DNA from 2 places in the Methylophilus sp. DMC18 genome. Region 2 is predicted to be linked to the other one. Evidence: predicted binding sites of a transcription regulator. Region 2 holds the regulator's gene; the other holds the start of a gene.
The links. The regulator sigma-54, encoded in region 2, starts transcription at its own class of promoters, with help from an activator protein. The targets are predictions, from matches to a motif close to TGGCACNNTTCCTGCT.
Positions count from the first base shown of each region.

Region 1: a site for sigma-54 is predicted at 4,032-4,047, ahead of ACT53G_RS08455 (prepilin-type N-terminal cleavage/methylation domain-containing protein). Genes of this name have one in related genera too.

Region 1 is NZ_JBQUZE010000003.1:300,586-308,249, forward strand. It holds gene uvrD (DNA helicase II) at 1-276, opposite strand, end outside; gene trmL (tRNA (uridine(34)/cytosine(34)/5-carboxymethylaminomethyluridine(34)-2'-O)-methyltransferase TrmL) at 522-986, opposite strand; gene ACT53G_RS08445 (GspE/PulE family protein) at 1,128-2,780, shown strand; gene ACT53G_RS08450 (type II secretion system F family protein) at 2,786-4,000, shown strand; gene ACT53G_RS08455 (prepilin-type N-terminal cleavage/methylation domain-containing protein) at 4,122-4,538, shown strand; gene ACT53G_RS08460 (pilus assembly FimT family protein) at 4,568-5,020, shown strand; gene ACT53G_RS08465 (type IV pilus modification PilV family protein) at 5,056-5,679, shown strand; gene ACT53G_RS08470 (prepilin-type N-terminal cleavage/methylation domain-containing protein) at 5,663-6,454, shown strand; gene ACT53G_RS08475 (hypothetical protein) at 6,541-6,900, shown strand; gene ACT53G_RS08480 (DUF6701 domain-containing protein) at 6,907-7,664, shown strand, end outside.
Region 2 is NZ_JBQUZE010000007.1:2,326-9,989, forward strand. It holds gene ACT53G_RS14055 (cation:proton antiporter) at 1-890, opposite strand, end outside; gene ACT53G_RS14060 (KpsF/GutQ family sugar-phosphate isomerase) at 1,115-2,116, shown strand; gene lptC (LPS export ABC transporter periplasmic protein LptC) at 2,142-2,765, shown strand; gene lptA (lipopolysaccharide transport periplasmic protein LptA) at 2,824-3,438, shown strand; gene lptB (LPS export ABC transporter ATP-binding protein) at 3,447-4,190, shown strand; gene ACT53G_RS14080 (RNA polymerase factor sigma-54) at 4,197-5,741, shown strand; gene tyrS (tyrosine--tRNA ligase) at 5,787-7,025, opposite strand; gene ACT53G_RS14090 (anhydro-N-acetylmuramic acid kinase) at 7,150-7,664, shown strand, end outside.

The DNA of each region.
Region 1 (7,664 bases), on a different contig from region 2:
GTGAAAAGTGCCTGCCCACATACCACGCGTATTGATCGGCAACATACTCGTGAGGCGGGTCAGCATTTCCTTGGCTGCTTTGTTGGTAAATGTCACGGCCATGAGGCCCATGGGGGAGGTTTGCCCGGTTTGGATCAGCCAGGCAATCCGCGTGGTGAGCACGCGGGTTTTGCCACTGCCGGCCCCGGCTAGAATGAGTGCCGAGACATGCGGCAGGGTGACCGCTTGCAGTTGTTTATCATTCAGGCCCTGTAACAGATTATTTTCAGAATACATGCCGTTATTATCGCATGATGCAGCGTTTCAGGCGCAGTCTAAGCATGCGCTTGTAGTCGGCAAATCGTTGCACTCAACATTTTTCTGGAACTTTTTAAAACCTCTCACACTCATACTTGCACGATGATGATGAATCATCTTTCCGCTTCTTTCCTCCCTGAGCGGAAGCCTTTACGATGAGGCCTATTGCCCCGATTTACCCCTTAATCGGGGCTTTTTTTGTCTATAGGTTTTAGAAGGTGATTTTAAACACCACCGGTAAACCCGACTTGTCGCCAGGCTTCATACAGCAAAATTGCGGCTGAGTTGGATAAATTCAGGCTACGGCTATGCGGCAACATTGGCAATCTGACACGATGCTCTGCCGCAAATTGGGCGCGAATTTCCTCTGGCAAGCCACGTGACTCTGGTCCAAACACAAATACATCCTCGTCTTTAAACTGCAAATCGCTGTGGCGCGTGCTGCCTTTGGTGGTCAAGGCAAACATGCGTTTTCCATGCAGCGCTTGCTGGCATTCCGCCCAGTTTTCATACACGGTCAACGCTGCATATTCATGGTAGTCCAGCCCAGCCCGCTTTAACTGTTTATCTGAAAGTTCAAAACCCAGAGGTTTGACCAGATGTAGCCTGGCACCTGCATTGGCACAGAGACGGATAATGTTGCCTGTATTGGGCGGGATTTCGGGTTCGAAAAGCACGATATGAAACATGTTTGGCTGCTTGTTTGCTTACGCAAGGATAGTATGACGGTGATATGATAGTCGAGAAAGTATCTCAAGATAAATAATTACAACGCCATGGCTCGTCCCGAGAAAATTAGATTAGGTGAAATTCTGGTCAGACAGAATTTCATGACCCAAGCTGAACTGGATCAGGCGCTGGAAGAGCAGCGCAAGACAGGCCGCCGCCTTGGACGGGTGATTGCTGAAAAAGGCTATGCCAACGAGCGGCAAATTGCTGAAGCCGTTGCACATCAGCTCAATATCCCTTTCCTGGATCTTGGCCAGTATGAGCTGGATCCCAAGCAGGTTCAAAAACTCCCTGAAGTGCAGGCACGCCGTTTCCGTGCCATTTTGCTCGAAGAGCGTCCAGACAGCATTCTGGTGGCGATGGTTGACCCTTCGGATGTCTATGCCTATGACGAATTGGTCAGGCTGCTCAGGCGTGATATTGATATCGTCGTGGTGCAAGAGAGTCTGCTCATGCAGACCATTGATCGTTCCTATCGCCAGACTGAGCAGATTTCTTCACTGGCGCTTGAGTTGCAAGAGGACCTGGCAGACAGCAATGCCGATCTCTCAAGCATGATGGGCGTAGATCTGGGCGTAGACGATGCGCCCGTGGTCAAGCTGTTGCAGACGATATTTGAGGATGCGGTGCAAGTGCGAGCGTCTGACGTGCACATTGAGCCGCAAGACAACAAGCTGCTGATCCGCTTTCGGATTGATGGTGTCATGCACTTTCAAACCCAGGCAGATATCAAAATTGCCACTGCGTTGGTCATGCGTCTCAAGATCATGGCTGGTTTGGATATTTCTGAAAAGCGCCTGCCACAAGATGGTCGTTTTGGCTTCTCGGTCAAAGGTAAGGCGGTCGATATGCGTATTTCGACCATGCCAACACAGTATGGCGAAACGGTGGTCATGCGTCTGCTGATTCAAAATACTGCGCACTTTCAGCTGGACAAATTGGGCATGCCGCCTGCTTTACTCGCACGCTTTAGAAAAATGATTAACCGCCCCAGTGGTATGGTGTTGGTCACCGGGCCTACCGGGAGTGGTAAAACGACGACCTTGTACTCAGCATTGAGTGAGCTTAATACCCCCGAAACCAAAGTCATTACGGTGGAAGACCCGGTGGAGTACCGTTTACCCGGCATTATTCAGACGCAGGTCAATGAAAAAATCGAGCTGGATTTCCCCAAGTTGCTACGTGCCATTTTGCGTCAGGATCCAGATATTGTGCTGGTGGGCGAGATGCGAGATGAAGAAACTGCACAAACGGGTCTGCGCGCTTCCATGACTGGTCACCTGGTACTCTCCACGTTGCATACCAACGATGCCTCAACTGCTCCGGTGCGTTTGATCGACATGGGCGTGCCGCGTTTCATGGTGGCCATGTCCTTGCTCGGTGTCATGGCGCAACGTCTGGTGAGGCTGATTTGCCCGCACTGTGCTGAAGAGCATGCGCCTACAGAGAGTGAAACGGTGTGGCTCAATCAGGTGTTGCCGGATGCAACCTTACCGACCAACTTCCGCCATGGCAAAGGCTGTCAGCATTGCAACCGCACCGGTTATCTGGGGCGGGTTGGCTTGTATGAGTTTCTTGAAATGACCGATGAGCTGGCAATGGCCGCCAACATGCCGGATACCAACATCTTTATCAAAAAAGCGCGTGAACGCCTGAAAGGTAAAACCCTGCGCGACCAATCGCTGCAATTGGCGATTGAAGGTAAAACCACGCTGGAAGAAATCATGCGTGTCGATAACCAGTTTGAAGAATAACGCCTATGCCATTATTTGAATACAAAGGGCGCACCGAAGATGGCATGATGGTGACTGGGGTACAAGAAGCCGCCGATGCCGATGCCTTGGGCGCCGCGTTAATTGGTACCAGAATTACGCCGATTGAAATCAAGCCCAAGAAAACGAGTGGCGTCGCGATTAACCTGTTTGAAGAGAAAATCACCAGCCTTGAGGTGATGATTTTCAGCAAGCAAATGTATACGCTGCTTAAAGCTGGTATCCCGATCATGCGCGCCCTCTCTGGGATTCAAAGCTCCGTAGGCAACCCCAAGCTGGCGCAAGTGGTGGGGCAACTGCGCGTGAGCCTGGACTCAGGCCGTGAATTGTCAGTGGCGATGACTGAGCATCCAAAAGTCTTCGATAGTTTTTATATTAGTATGATCCGGGTTGGCGAAACGACGGGTAATTTGGATAATATTTTTTTGCGCCTGTCTGAGCATATCGAGTTTGACCGCTTTATGCGTGGACAAATCAAATCGGCTTTGCAATATCCTATGTTTGTACTCACTGCCATGGCAATTGCGATTGTGGTGATTAACGTTATGGTGATCCCGCAGTTTGAAAAAGTGTTTGCTAGCATGCATGCCGATTTGCCAATGATTACCAAAATGCTGATTGCATTTTCAAACTTCATGCGCAATTACTGGTTTGTGCTGATTGGCATGATTGCCGCGGCAGGCTGGTCATTTAAAACGTATGTTAAAACGGCAAGTGGTCGGTCAAACTGGGATCGGATCAAGATGCGTATCCCGATTGCCGGTAAAATTATTTTTAAAGGCACCATGGCACGTTTTGCACGTAGCTTTGCGTTGTCTACACGCAGTGGTTTACCCATTCTGTCAGCGTTAAGGCTGGTGTCACAAACCGTCGAAAATGACTATATTTCAGCCAAAATTTTGAGCATGTCTGCGGGCATTGAGCGTGGCGAAACCATCCTCAGAACAGCTACGCAAACTGGTGTGTTTAACTCACTCGTTTTGCAAATGATCGCTGTCGGCGAAGAGTCAGGCTCGCTGGATACATTAATGCAGGAAATTGCCGATATGTACCAAGCGGATGTTGAGTATGACGTCAAAACGTTGGGTGCGCAGATTGAGCCTATTTTGATTATGTTTTTGGGAGCGTTAGTCTTGGTGCTTGCATTGGGTGTATTTTTACCGATTTGGGACATGAGTTCTGTGATGCTAAAAGGTGGCTAGTTTTGTGGTAAGGGAATGGACCAAAATTGTCTGGCATAGTATTTGCTAATGACAATTTAACGCAGTGTTAACCTGCCACTGTGATAAGAACGGCAGGGCATTTTGATTAGGAGTTTGAGTAATGAAAAAACAAGCTGGTTTTACATTGGTTGAATTGGTTGTTGTGATCGCAGTGCTTGGTATTTTGGCAGCAACAGCGTTACCAAGATTTGTGAACGTTCAGACCCGGGCACTCAAAGCTGCCGGCGGAGGTTTGCAAGGCTCGATAGCCTCTGCTGCAAACTTAGCTAGAGCATCATGGATTGCTGGAGGTAGTACTGGAACTTCCGTACAGATGGACTCACAATCAGTAACTGTAAATAGTTCTGGTTGGCCAACAGCTGATGGGGATGGTATCTCTAAGGCCTTACAAGATATTGGCGGTTTTGCAGACAATGGGGCCGGGGTTTTCACAAAATCAAATGGAAGTTGTACTGTTACGGTTACTTACACTGCGAGCACTGGCAGTGCAGCGTTGAGCGATAATGGGTCCTGCTAAGGACTGTTTTCTAATGTCTCGTGCAACTTATGAGAGGCTTCACGCTAATTGAACTGGTTGTAGTGATTTCCGTGATGGCTATAATAGCTGCTATGGCTGTCCCAAGATTTGCAAACGGTGACATCTTCGAAACCCGCGGTGACGCGGGTTTACTTTCATCTACATTACGCTATGCGCAGAAAACGGCGATTGCCCAGCGTCGGAATGTGTATGTGATTCATAATAATGCGATACCTGATACGGTCAGCTTATGTTTCGATACCGCCTGCAATCAGGCGGTAATTAATCCTGAAACCGCTGAGGCATACGTGTTCACAAGTAGCAAGAATGTGGATATCAGTTCGGACAATGCCAGTCTTGGGTTTGATTCGCTTGGTCGTGCAGTCCCGAACTCAACGGTGAGTTATCAAGCGACCAATAGAAAAAACAATGCGCAATACGTGACCGTGACTGTCGAGGAAGATACTGGATACATACACTGATTAGTTCACCAGTAGCTCCAGACTGGATAATAACAATGCATCACAACAAACATCACTCTTACAGACAACCAGGCAAATTGTGCGTGCGCTTGCATGCAGGTTTTTCATTGGTGGAGATGGTGGTGTTTATGGTGATTGTCACCACCGCCATCGCCGGTGTTATCGGTGCGCTTTCGTTTATGGGACGTCATTCTGCCGACCCGCTGGCGCGCAAGCAAGCAATCGCGATTGCTGAGTCGCTGATGCAAGAAGTCCAGCAAATGCCTTTTACTTATTGTGATCCCGATGACCCGAATGCGTCTACGGCGACAAGTTATGGCGATTGTACCAATCCACAAAATGCGACCTTAAATGGCCCTACACCCTCTACGGAGAGCCGTTACAGTGCCACCGATCCATTTGATAATGTGGCCGATTATGGTGGATTTTCCATGCCTGGTGGTGGATGTGCCGGCATTTGCCGCATTGGCAATGCGACTGCCTTACCGGGCTTAAACCCTTACGCGGCATCCGTTGCAATTACTCAGGCGGGCGGGAGTGGTGCTTTTGCAGCGTTGCCAGCAGATGCGGTGTTACAGATTGTGATTACGGTGACAGGTCCCGCAGACACTACCATCCGGCTGACTGGATACAGGGTTCGTTATGCGCCGAGAATTTAACCAACCCAAATCTGCTATTTCAGGCTTCACCTTGGTGGAGTTGGTCATCGTCATTGTGGTGATGGCAATTCTCGGCGGTATTTCCGTCACCTTTATCAAAAATTCCATTTTGGCTTATGTGAATTCCGAGGCTTATTATGAGCTCGCCGATCGCGCCGATATCTCATTGCGCCGCATGTCACGAGATATCCGCAACGCCTTGCCCAATAGTGTCTGGGTGGCTGCTGATAATTCCTATGTAGAGTTTGTGCCGATCAAAGCTGGCGGCCGCTACCAGCAGGATACGCTGGATTTTGTAAGTGCGAATGACACTTTTAACGTACTCGGCGACCCTGTGCCTTCTGTAGACTCTGGCGACCAGTTGGTGATTTATAACCTTGGTATTCAAGGAGCAGATGTGTATGCGGGGGATACGATTCGATCCTTAACCAGCACTGGCACTAATCTCAGCACGCTCTCATTTAGCGGTTCAGCCTTTCCACTACCCTCCCCGGGTAGCCGTTTTTATGTGGTGAACGGGGCCGTATTTTATGTCTGTGATTTAGCCAACCGCCGTCTGTTGATGTATTCAAACTACGCAATTCCATCTGCCCATCCGTCAAACTTTGCCGGACTCACCCCTAGTATCGTTGCGCAAGATGTCACGGGTTGCAGTTTTACTTATACAGAAGGCGTCATGCAGCATAGCGGCGTGGTAACAGCACAGCTCGAGCTCAGTAAGAATGGTGGCGTTGTGCGCCTGGTTAACCTGATTAATGTGGTGAATTCGCCATGAAAAATACGCTTCATCGCATAAAAGGATTTATGTTGCCCGTGGCAATCTTCTTAATGGTGATATTGGCGTCGCTTGTAGGGTATTCTATGCGGCTGTCATTGTTGGCCAATCAAGGCACGATACAGGATGTGCAAGGTGCACAAGCTTACCTGGCTGCCAAGGCTGGCGTGGAGTGGGCGGCTTATCAGGTGATTGCCCCGGGGTCGACCACGATGAAATCCTGCCCCACGCCGCCTGATCCGTTTACGATTAATGGCTTTAACATTGCATTGACATGTAATCAAACAAACCCGATGCCGCAAGACCGGGCAGGGACACAGAATATTGGGATGTATACCATTACCGCTACCGCCTCAAAAGGGGCAGCTGGCGCGCTTGATTATATTGAGCGCAAAGTCACAGTGAGCTTGAGTCGTTGCCTGATGGGTACAGAAGAGTGTAGTTAGAGGAAAATGACCGTGTTTAGATGGAAGCATGCAACTGTGATATGGCTTTTGTGTCTGGTCAGCTTGTTTTCTGCTGAAGCGACAAAAGCGGCAACCGTTACTTTAAACGCCAACGGCGGTTCTGACTCTTCAAATGGGTTGAAAATATTCATCAATGATAACTCACAAATTCAAGTGCAAAGGCTTAATAGTAGCGGCCAGCTTTATCAACCTGACCGAACACCAGCCAATAACAGGTTAGATAACGGGATTTATATTCGTGGCAATAATACTATTTATGGCCCTGATCACTTTGCCTACAACGCACCAGGAAACTATACAACGCAAGCAATGACAGCGGTGACGCCGGCCAACGCATCCGCTGGAAATGCGCAGACAACTCGTTCGCAGTTCACTGTTCCTGCGAACAATATCGGCGGCGGGCCTCAAATCACTATTGATTGGAGTTACACCTATCCTTATGACTTTGTCACAGCCAAAGTGAGCATTTATATCCCCCCTTTATATCCAGTCAGCTCAACAAACCCGGTAAGGTATTATCATGCAGTTGATACCTATTTGGGCGGCTCTGACTGTGGCTGTGGTGTCCGTTACGTGGATACAAACGGTAAACAAGTCGCTGGGACTTATCCTTATGCCGGTAGTTGCTCATCTGGGAGCGGAAATACGAATGTGCAGTGCCCTTCTAGTACAAGTTTGCCTGCAAACCTGGATGTCGTTGAAAGTTTTAGAGAGCGTGATGGAACGTTTAGTCGTTATTGCGT
Region 2 (7,664 bases):
AGGAAAACAATCAATACAATATGATTGATCAATACGGAAACGTCGAGCAGCATGCCGACGCTGATAAAAAACAGACCCAGCAAGATATCGCGGAAAGGCGCAATATCTGATTCAACCTGATAACGGTATTTGGTCTCGGAAATCAGCATCCCGGCCACAAAGGCCCCCAGCGCAAAGGACAAGCCGACATAGTTGGTGGCTGCCGCCATCAGCAGGGTCACCATCAGCACATTGAGCACAAACAACTCGCGTGAGCGCTGTTTGGCGACCAGCTCAAACCAGAAGTTAAGGATGTTTTTCCCGAACTTGAACAGTAAAAACAGCAGCACAGACGACTTGAACAGCGTCAGCCCCAGCACATCCAGCCAATTGTCGCTGTGCGAGCCTAGCGTCTGGATCAATACCAGAATTGGAATCACGGCCAGATCCTGGAATAGCAGCACGCCGATACTGAGACGACCATGTCTGGAGTTCAGGTCTACACGCTCCATCAGAATTTTGGACACAATCGCGGTCGAGGACATGGTGATGGCCGCACCAATGATAAAAGCAGAAGTCAGGCTGAGCCCGGCCACTTTGCCCAGCACCAGACTGGCCAGCAAGGTCAGCACGACCTGTCCGCCCCCTAGCCCGAACAGCGTTTTTCGCATGGCATACAGCTTAGGCAGACTAAACTCGAGACCGATGCTAAACATCAAAAACACGATACCAAACTCGGCCACCTGGCGACCGGATTCTTCGTCCTCCAGCAAGCCCAGGGCGTGCGGGCCCAGCACGATGCCGATGACAAAATAGGCCAGCATGGCAGGCAAGCCGAGGATGCGGAACAAGCCCACGGCGAAGACCGAGCTGGTCAGCAGTAATAAAAGATGTATCAGGGAATCAAACATGCAAAGCTCTAACGCATTTATACCAAGCCGGTCAAACAGGGGTTTGATCGCCATCAGCCAGCGCTGAAGGGTCAAGGTCTATTATGAAACGCAATTGTTTCAGGATGATGCATCGTGCCACAAAACTTTGTTTTATGCAAAAAATGTGCCTGAGAATAAAAAAACCGTAAAAAAAGGGTGTTTTACTTTATTGTCAGGCAACTCGCTTGTTATACTTACCCGCCATGATGACAGCAAATTCCGGCATCCATCTTGTTAAAACACCCGATATCGTGTCGCGCGCACGAGGGGTGTTGTTGCACGAAGCCGATGAAATCAGGCATCTGGCAGACCGCATTGGCTCGGCTTTTGAGGCCGCCGTCCATATGATTCTGGCCTGCAAGGGCCGGGTGGTGGTCACGGGCATGGGCAAATCCGGCCATATCGGCGGCAAAATTGCGGCCACCTTGGCCAGTACCGGCACACCAGCGTTTTTCATGCACCCGGCCGAGGCCAGTCACGGCGACTTGGGCATGATTACGGCAGAAGATGTGGTGATCGCGCTGTCCAACTCTGGCGAGAGTGATGAAATTATTAATATTTTGCCGGCGATCCGCCGCATCGGTGCTCGGGTGTTGAGCATCACGGGCAGCGAAGACTCCACCTTGTCACGTGAGTCGGAAGTGCATTTGAGTGCTGCCGTGAGCCATGAGGCTTGCCCACTCGGCTTGGCTCCCACAGCCAGCACGACAGCGGCCTTGGCCCTTGGCGATGCCTTAGCACTTTGTGTGCTGGATTTGCGTGAGTTCACTGCCGAAGATTTCGCCCGTTCGCATCCCGGTGGCAGCTTGGGCAGACGGCTACTGGTGCGCATCAAGGATGTCATGCGTACCGGCGAGGCCGTGCCCCAAATTGATCAACACGCCTCCATTCAGGAAGCCATCACGCAAATTTCACTCAAGGGCATGGGCTTCACGGCTATTGTGGACCACGCGCAACGCCCAATAGGCATTTTTACCGATGGCGATTTGCGCCGCTTGTTTATGCAGGGCAAGAACAATCCACAGGCATCCATTGATACCGTGATGAACAAACAGCCGTATTTGCTGGAGACGAATCAGATGGCGGTTGAAGCAGTTAACATGATGGAGCACCACAAAATAAATGGCTTTTTGGCAGTAGATGCCCAAGGGCAGTTGGTAGGGGCATTCAATATGCATGACTTATTGAAAGCCAAAGTCGTTTAGCTTAAACAGGCATTAGAATTCAGGCATGCTTAAACACCCCATTTTGTTGCCGATTGCGTTAATGCTGTTGCTGGCGCTGCTGACCTTCTGGATTAACCAGAATGTACAAGAGCAAGCACTCAAAATGAACATACTTAATCGCCAAGCGCCGGACTACATGTTGTACAACTTTGTGAGTACCCGCACGGATGCGTCCGGTAATACCAAATATGTACTGGCGGCCGCAAAAATGCGCCACTTTCCTGCCAATGACTATACAGAATTGCAGCGGCCACGCTTTACCCAGTTTGGCCTGAACAAGCCTTACACGCAAATTTATGGTCAGCAAGGACGTGTTTCCGCCAATGGTAAACTGGTGGAGTTTAGCAAACAGGTCAAGGTGATCCGCCAAGCCTCTGCCACCAAGCCAGAAACACAAATGCAAACCGAGCGGCTTTGGCTGGAGCCGGACACCGAGGTGGCACACACAGACCAGCCGGTGGTCATCCGCCAAAAACCTGCGACAGTGATTACAGGCACGGGCATGCGTTTTGATAACCGGGCTGATACCATGCAATTGTTTAACCGGGTGCATGTGCATTATGAGCGTCCACCCGTCGCCAGCAATTTGGCAAGCCCGGCCCAGGCGTCAAACACAGAACGCCAATGACCGTTGATTATGGAGAAATGAGTTGAACACGCACAAGCCCTTATTTTTAGCGATCTGCATGAGCGTATGGGCGCTATTGTCCATGCCGCTGAGTGTGCTGGCCGAAGAATCCGACCGAGATCAACCAATAGAGCTTGAGGCGGATACCGTGACCGTGAACGATGCTAAAAAAATCAGTATCTACACGGGCAACGTGATTCTTAATCAGGGCACCTTGCAAATCAAGGCGGACAAAATGATCGTACGCGAGGATCAGGACGGCTTTCAACATAGCACCTGTACCGGCAACCCCACCACATTCAAGCAAAAACGCACCGGTAAAGACGAGTGGATGCAAGGCAGTGGTCAACGTATCGAATACAACGCCCGCATGGATAAAGTGCAACTGTATACCAATGCCTGGGTTAAACGTGGTGAAGACATCGTGACCGGGGACTACATTAGCTACGACGCCAACGCCGAGTATGCCGAGGTGATTGGCGGCACAAAAGCCAACCCGAACGGAACGGCTGGCAGCCGCGTCAAGGCCACCATACAGCCTAAAAATAAAACCACACCGCCTGTCATTGACAACAAGCCAACCTCTCAACAGGGGTTACGGATGAATCGCTCCTTGCAACTCAAGGTCGAACCTGCCCCTGCCGAAAACACTGGTGAGCAAGGCAAAGAGTAAGCATAAAGATGGAAACCATGGCAGCAGATCAGAACCATTTGCAGGTCAACCGCCTGAAAAAAACCTATCAGGGCCGTACCGTCGTCAAAAACACGACGCTTGAGTTACGCAGTGGCGAAGTGATCGGCTTGCTGGGTCCCAACGGGGCAGGCAAAACCACCAGCTTTTACATGATTGTCGGGTTGGTTGCGCTGGATGAAGGCAACATTACGCTGAATGGCGCCGACGTGAGCCGCGCGCCCATGCATGAGCGCGCGCGCATGGGCCTGGCTTATCTGCCCCAAGAAGCATCCATTTTTCGCAAGCTCAGCGTAACCGACAACATCCTCGCCATTCTTGAAACCCGTCCCTATACGGAAGAGCAGCGTGAGGCGAGGCTTGAGTCCTTGCTGGATCAATTGCATATCCAGCACATCCGCAACAGTCAGGCCGTCAGCTTGTCTGGTGGCGAACGTCGACGCGTTGAAATTGCGCGCTGCCTGGCCACTGACCCTAAATTTATTTTGCTGGATGAACCGTTCGCCGGGATTGATCCGATTGCGGTGATCGAAATCCAGAAAATCATCCGCTACCTGAGCAGTCAGAATATTGGTATTTTAATCACCGACCACAATGTGCGCGAAACGCTGGATATCTGTGACCGCGCTTATATTGTCAATGAAGGCGCTGTGTTTGCAGCAGGCACGCCCGATGAAATCATTCAGAACGAAGGTGTGCGTGAAGTGTATCTGGGCAAGAATTTTAGGCTGTAATCCGTCATGAAACAGAACCTGCAATTACGTATTTCGCAAAATCTGGCGCTGACGCCGCAGCTGCAGCAATCGATCCGTTTGCTGCAACTTTCCACGCTGGAACTGAACCAGGAACTGGAAACCATCCTGCAGGAAAACCCGTTACTGGAAATGTCAGACGGTGAAGAAGGCGAGTTTGAAGATAACACACCGCCTCCCCCCACTGTAGAAGCTGAGCCGACAGATGCCAGCTCGTTTGACATGGCAACACAGCAAGAGATCACCGCACCGGCAGAAAGTCTGCGTGAAGACTTGCACGATGAGCTGGGCGGGAGCGAGAGCGACCTGCCCAATTTAAACGAGGAATTCACGCCGCCAGAGTTTGAAGATGATTATGAAGAGTTTGGCAGCACCAGCAACTGGGACGAAGCCGGACGCAATCATCAGGAAGACGAAGACAGTGACTTTTCCAGACAGGAAACCACCAGCATCAGTTTGCGCGAGCATCTGATTGACCAGATACAACTGGCACATTTGTCGCAACGAGACATGAGCCTGGTCAAACTGCTACTGGATAGCATCACTGATGATGGCTATCTGGAGCAAGATCTGCAGGAGATTGTAGAGCACTTGCCGCTCGAACTTGAGGTCGAGCTGCTGGAACTGGAAACCGCCCTCAAGCTGATCCAGAATCTGGACCCTGTAGGCGTTGGTGCGCGCGATTTACGCGAGTGCCTGCTCTTGCAACTGACGCGTTTGCCGCAAGAAACGCCACACTTGCAAACTGCCATTGCCATTGCCAAAGACCACCTGGCGCTGCTGGCCAACAAAGACTTTGTCAAACTGCGCAAGGTGCTTGGTTGCGATGAAGCGGTACTCAAGGCGGCGCAGCACCTGATCCGCCAGCAAAACCCCAGACCCGGCAGCGAGTTTTCCAGCTTTAGTCACGATCACTTTATCCAGCACGATGTGGTGGTTAAAAAAATCAAGGGCATTTGGGTCGCCTCCTTAAATGATGGCGTGATCCCCAAACTGCGCATCAACCAGATGTATGCGGACATCCTCAAGCGCAACCGCGAGAGTTCAGGCCAATACCTGCAAAGCCAGATGCAGGAAGCCAAGTGGATGATTAAAAATATCCAGCAGCGCTTCTCGACCATTTTGCGCGTGTCACAAGCCATTGTAGATCGCCAGCGCAACTTCTTTGAACATGGTGAAATTGCCATGCGGCCACTGGTGCTGCGTGAAATCGCCGAAGAACTCGACTTGCATGAAAGCACAGTTTCCCGCGTCACCACACATAAGTATATGCTCACACCGCGTGGCGTCTATGAACTCAAATACTTCTTTGGCAGCTCGGTGGCCACAGATGCAGGCGGCTCCTGCTCTGCCACCGCTATCCGCGCCTTGATCAAGCAAATGGTGGCCGAAGAAAACCCGAAAAAGCCTTTGTCGGACAACCAGATCACCGACACACTGGCACAACAAGGTATCGTCGTTGCCCGCCGTACCATAGCCAAATATCGCGAGTCCCTGAATATTCCGCCCGCGAACTTGCGCAAAACGCTCTAAACAAAAAAGGCCGCAGATGCGGCCTTTTTTGTTTCTCAGCTCAAATCACCTGATTGTGATCTTGGCAAATTTACGTTTACCCACCTGGGCGATCACTGTCACACCTTTAGTCAAAGGCAGATTCTTATCATCCACCTTGACGCTGTCGAGCTTGACGCCGCCTTGCTGCACTGCGCGCATGGCTTCACTGGTGCTTTCAACCAAGCCCGCCTGTTTTAACAATTGGCTAATGCCGATGCTCTCGCCTTCAATGGTCACTTCAACTTCGGGCACGTCATCCGGGATGCCGCCTTTGGCACGGGTCTGGAAGTCCTGCAAGGCTTTTTCAGCCGCGGCTTGACCATGGAAACGCGCCACAATTTCTTGGGCAAAGCCGACCTTGATATTGCGGGGATTTTCACCGCTGGCGACTTGCGCCTTCCATTCGGCAATGGTTTCCAGCGTCGCAAAAGACAGCAAATCAATATAGCGCCACATCAGTTCATCTGAAATCGACATGATCTTGGCAAAAATAGTCTCTGGCGCCTCGCTAATGCCAATGTAGTTACCGAGTGATTTAGACATTTTATTGACGCCATCCAACCCTTCCAGCAGCGGCATCATCAGCACACATTGCTGCGACTGGCCGGCCTGCTTTTGCAACTCACGCCCCATGAGCAGGTTAAACTTCTGGTCGGTACCACCGAGCTCAAGATCCGCTTGCAGGGCGACCGAATCATATCCTTGCAGTAACGGGTACAGAAACTCGTGAATCGCAATCGGTTGATTACCCTTGAAGCGTTTGGAGAAGTCATCGCGCTCCAGCATGCGGGCCACGGTATGGCTGGCAGCCAGTTTAATCATCCCCGCCGCGCCAAGTTCACTTAACCAGTTGGAGTTAAAGACAATTTCGGTTTTGGCAGGATCAAGAATCTTGAAGACTTGTGCGGCATAGGTATCGGCGTTGGCCTTGACCTGCTCCACGGTTAAGGGTGGACGGGTGGCGCTTTTGCCAGTCGGGTCACCAATCATGCCGGTAAAGTCACCGATCAGGAATAAAATCTGATGGCCCAGATCCTGCAACTGGCGCAATTTATTAATGAGGACGGTATGACCCAGGTGCAAGTCGGGCGCGGTAGGGTCAAAGCCTGCTTTCACACGTAACGGCTTGCCTGTTTTCAGTTTCTCGACCAGCTCCTGCTCGATCAGTAACTCATCTGCGCCACGCTTGATAATGGCCAACGCCTTGGCAATTTCTGGGCTCAATGCTGGCACTTCAGATGAGGGTTGTTTGGTATCGGTCATGCGGGTATCCGTCAAATACAACGATGCGCACTGATGGCACCGTCTCAAATAAGTAAAACAGCTATTTTAACGTAATCCCATGCATTTCTGTAAGCGCGGCTGGAGCAGTGTTAAAATGACACCCATGCAAGTTTCTGCCGATCGCTCCCAGCCACGTTTGTTTATTGGACTGATGTCCGGTACCAGCCTGGACGGGGTGGATGCCGTGCTCACCTCGCAACGGGGCGAGCAACTGACACAAACGGCCACCTATTTTCTGCCCTACCCTGACGCGCTTAAACAGCGCCTACTGGCCTTGCACACGCCCGCCAATAACGAGTTACACGAGGCCGCAGTGGTTGCTAACCAGCTCGCAGAACTCTACGCGCAAGCCGTCAAGCAACTGCTTAAGCTCGCCGACATCCGTGCCGAGGCCGTGACAGCCATCGGTTGCCATGGCCAGACCATCCGGCACTGTCCGACACTGGCAGAGGGCATGGCATACACCATACAATTGGGCAACCATGCCCGCTTGGCAGAATTAACAGGGATCACGGTCATTGGCGACTTCAGAAGTCGCGATATTGCCGCTGGCGGCCAAGGTGCACCGTTAGTGCCGGCCTTTCACCAGGCGGTGTTTACGAGTGCAGACAGGCATCG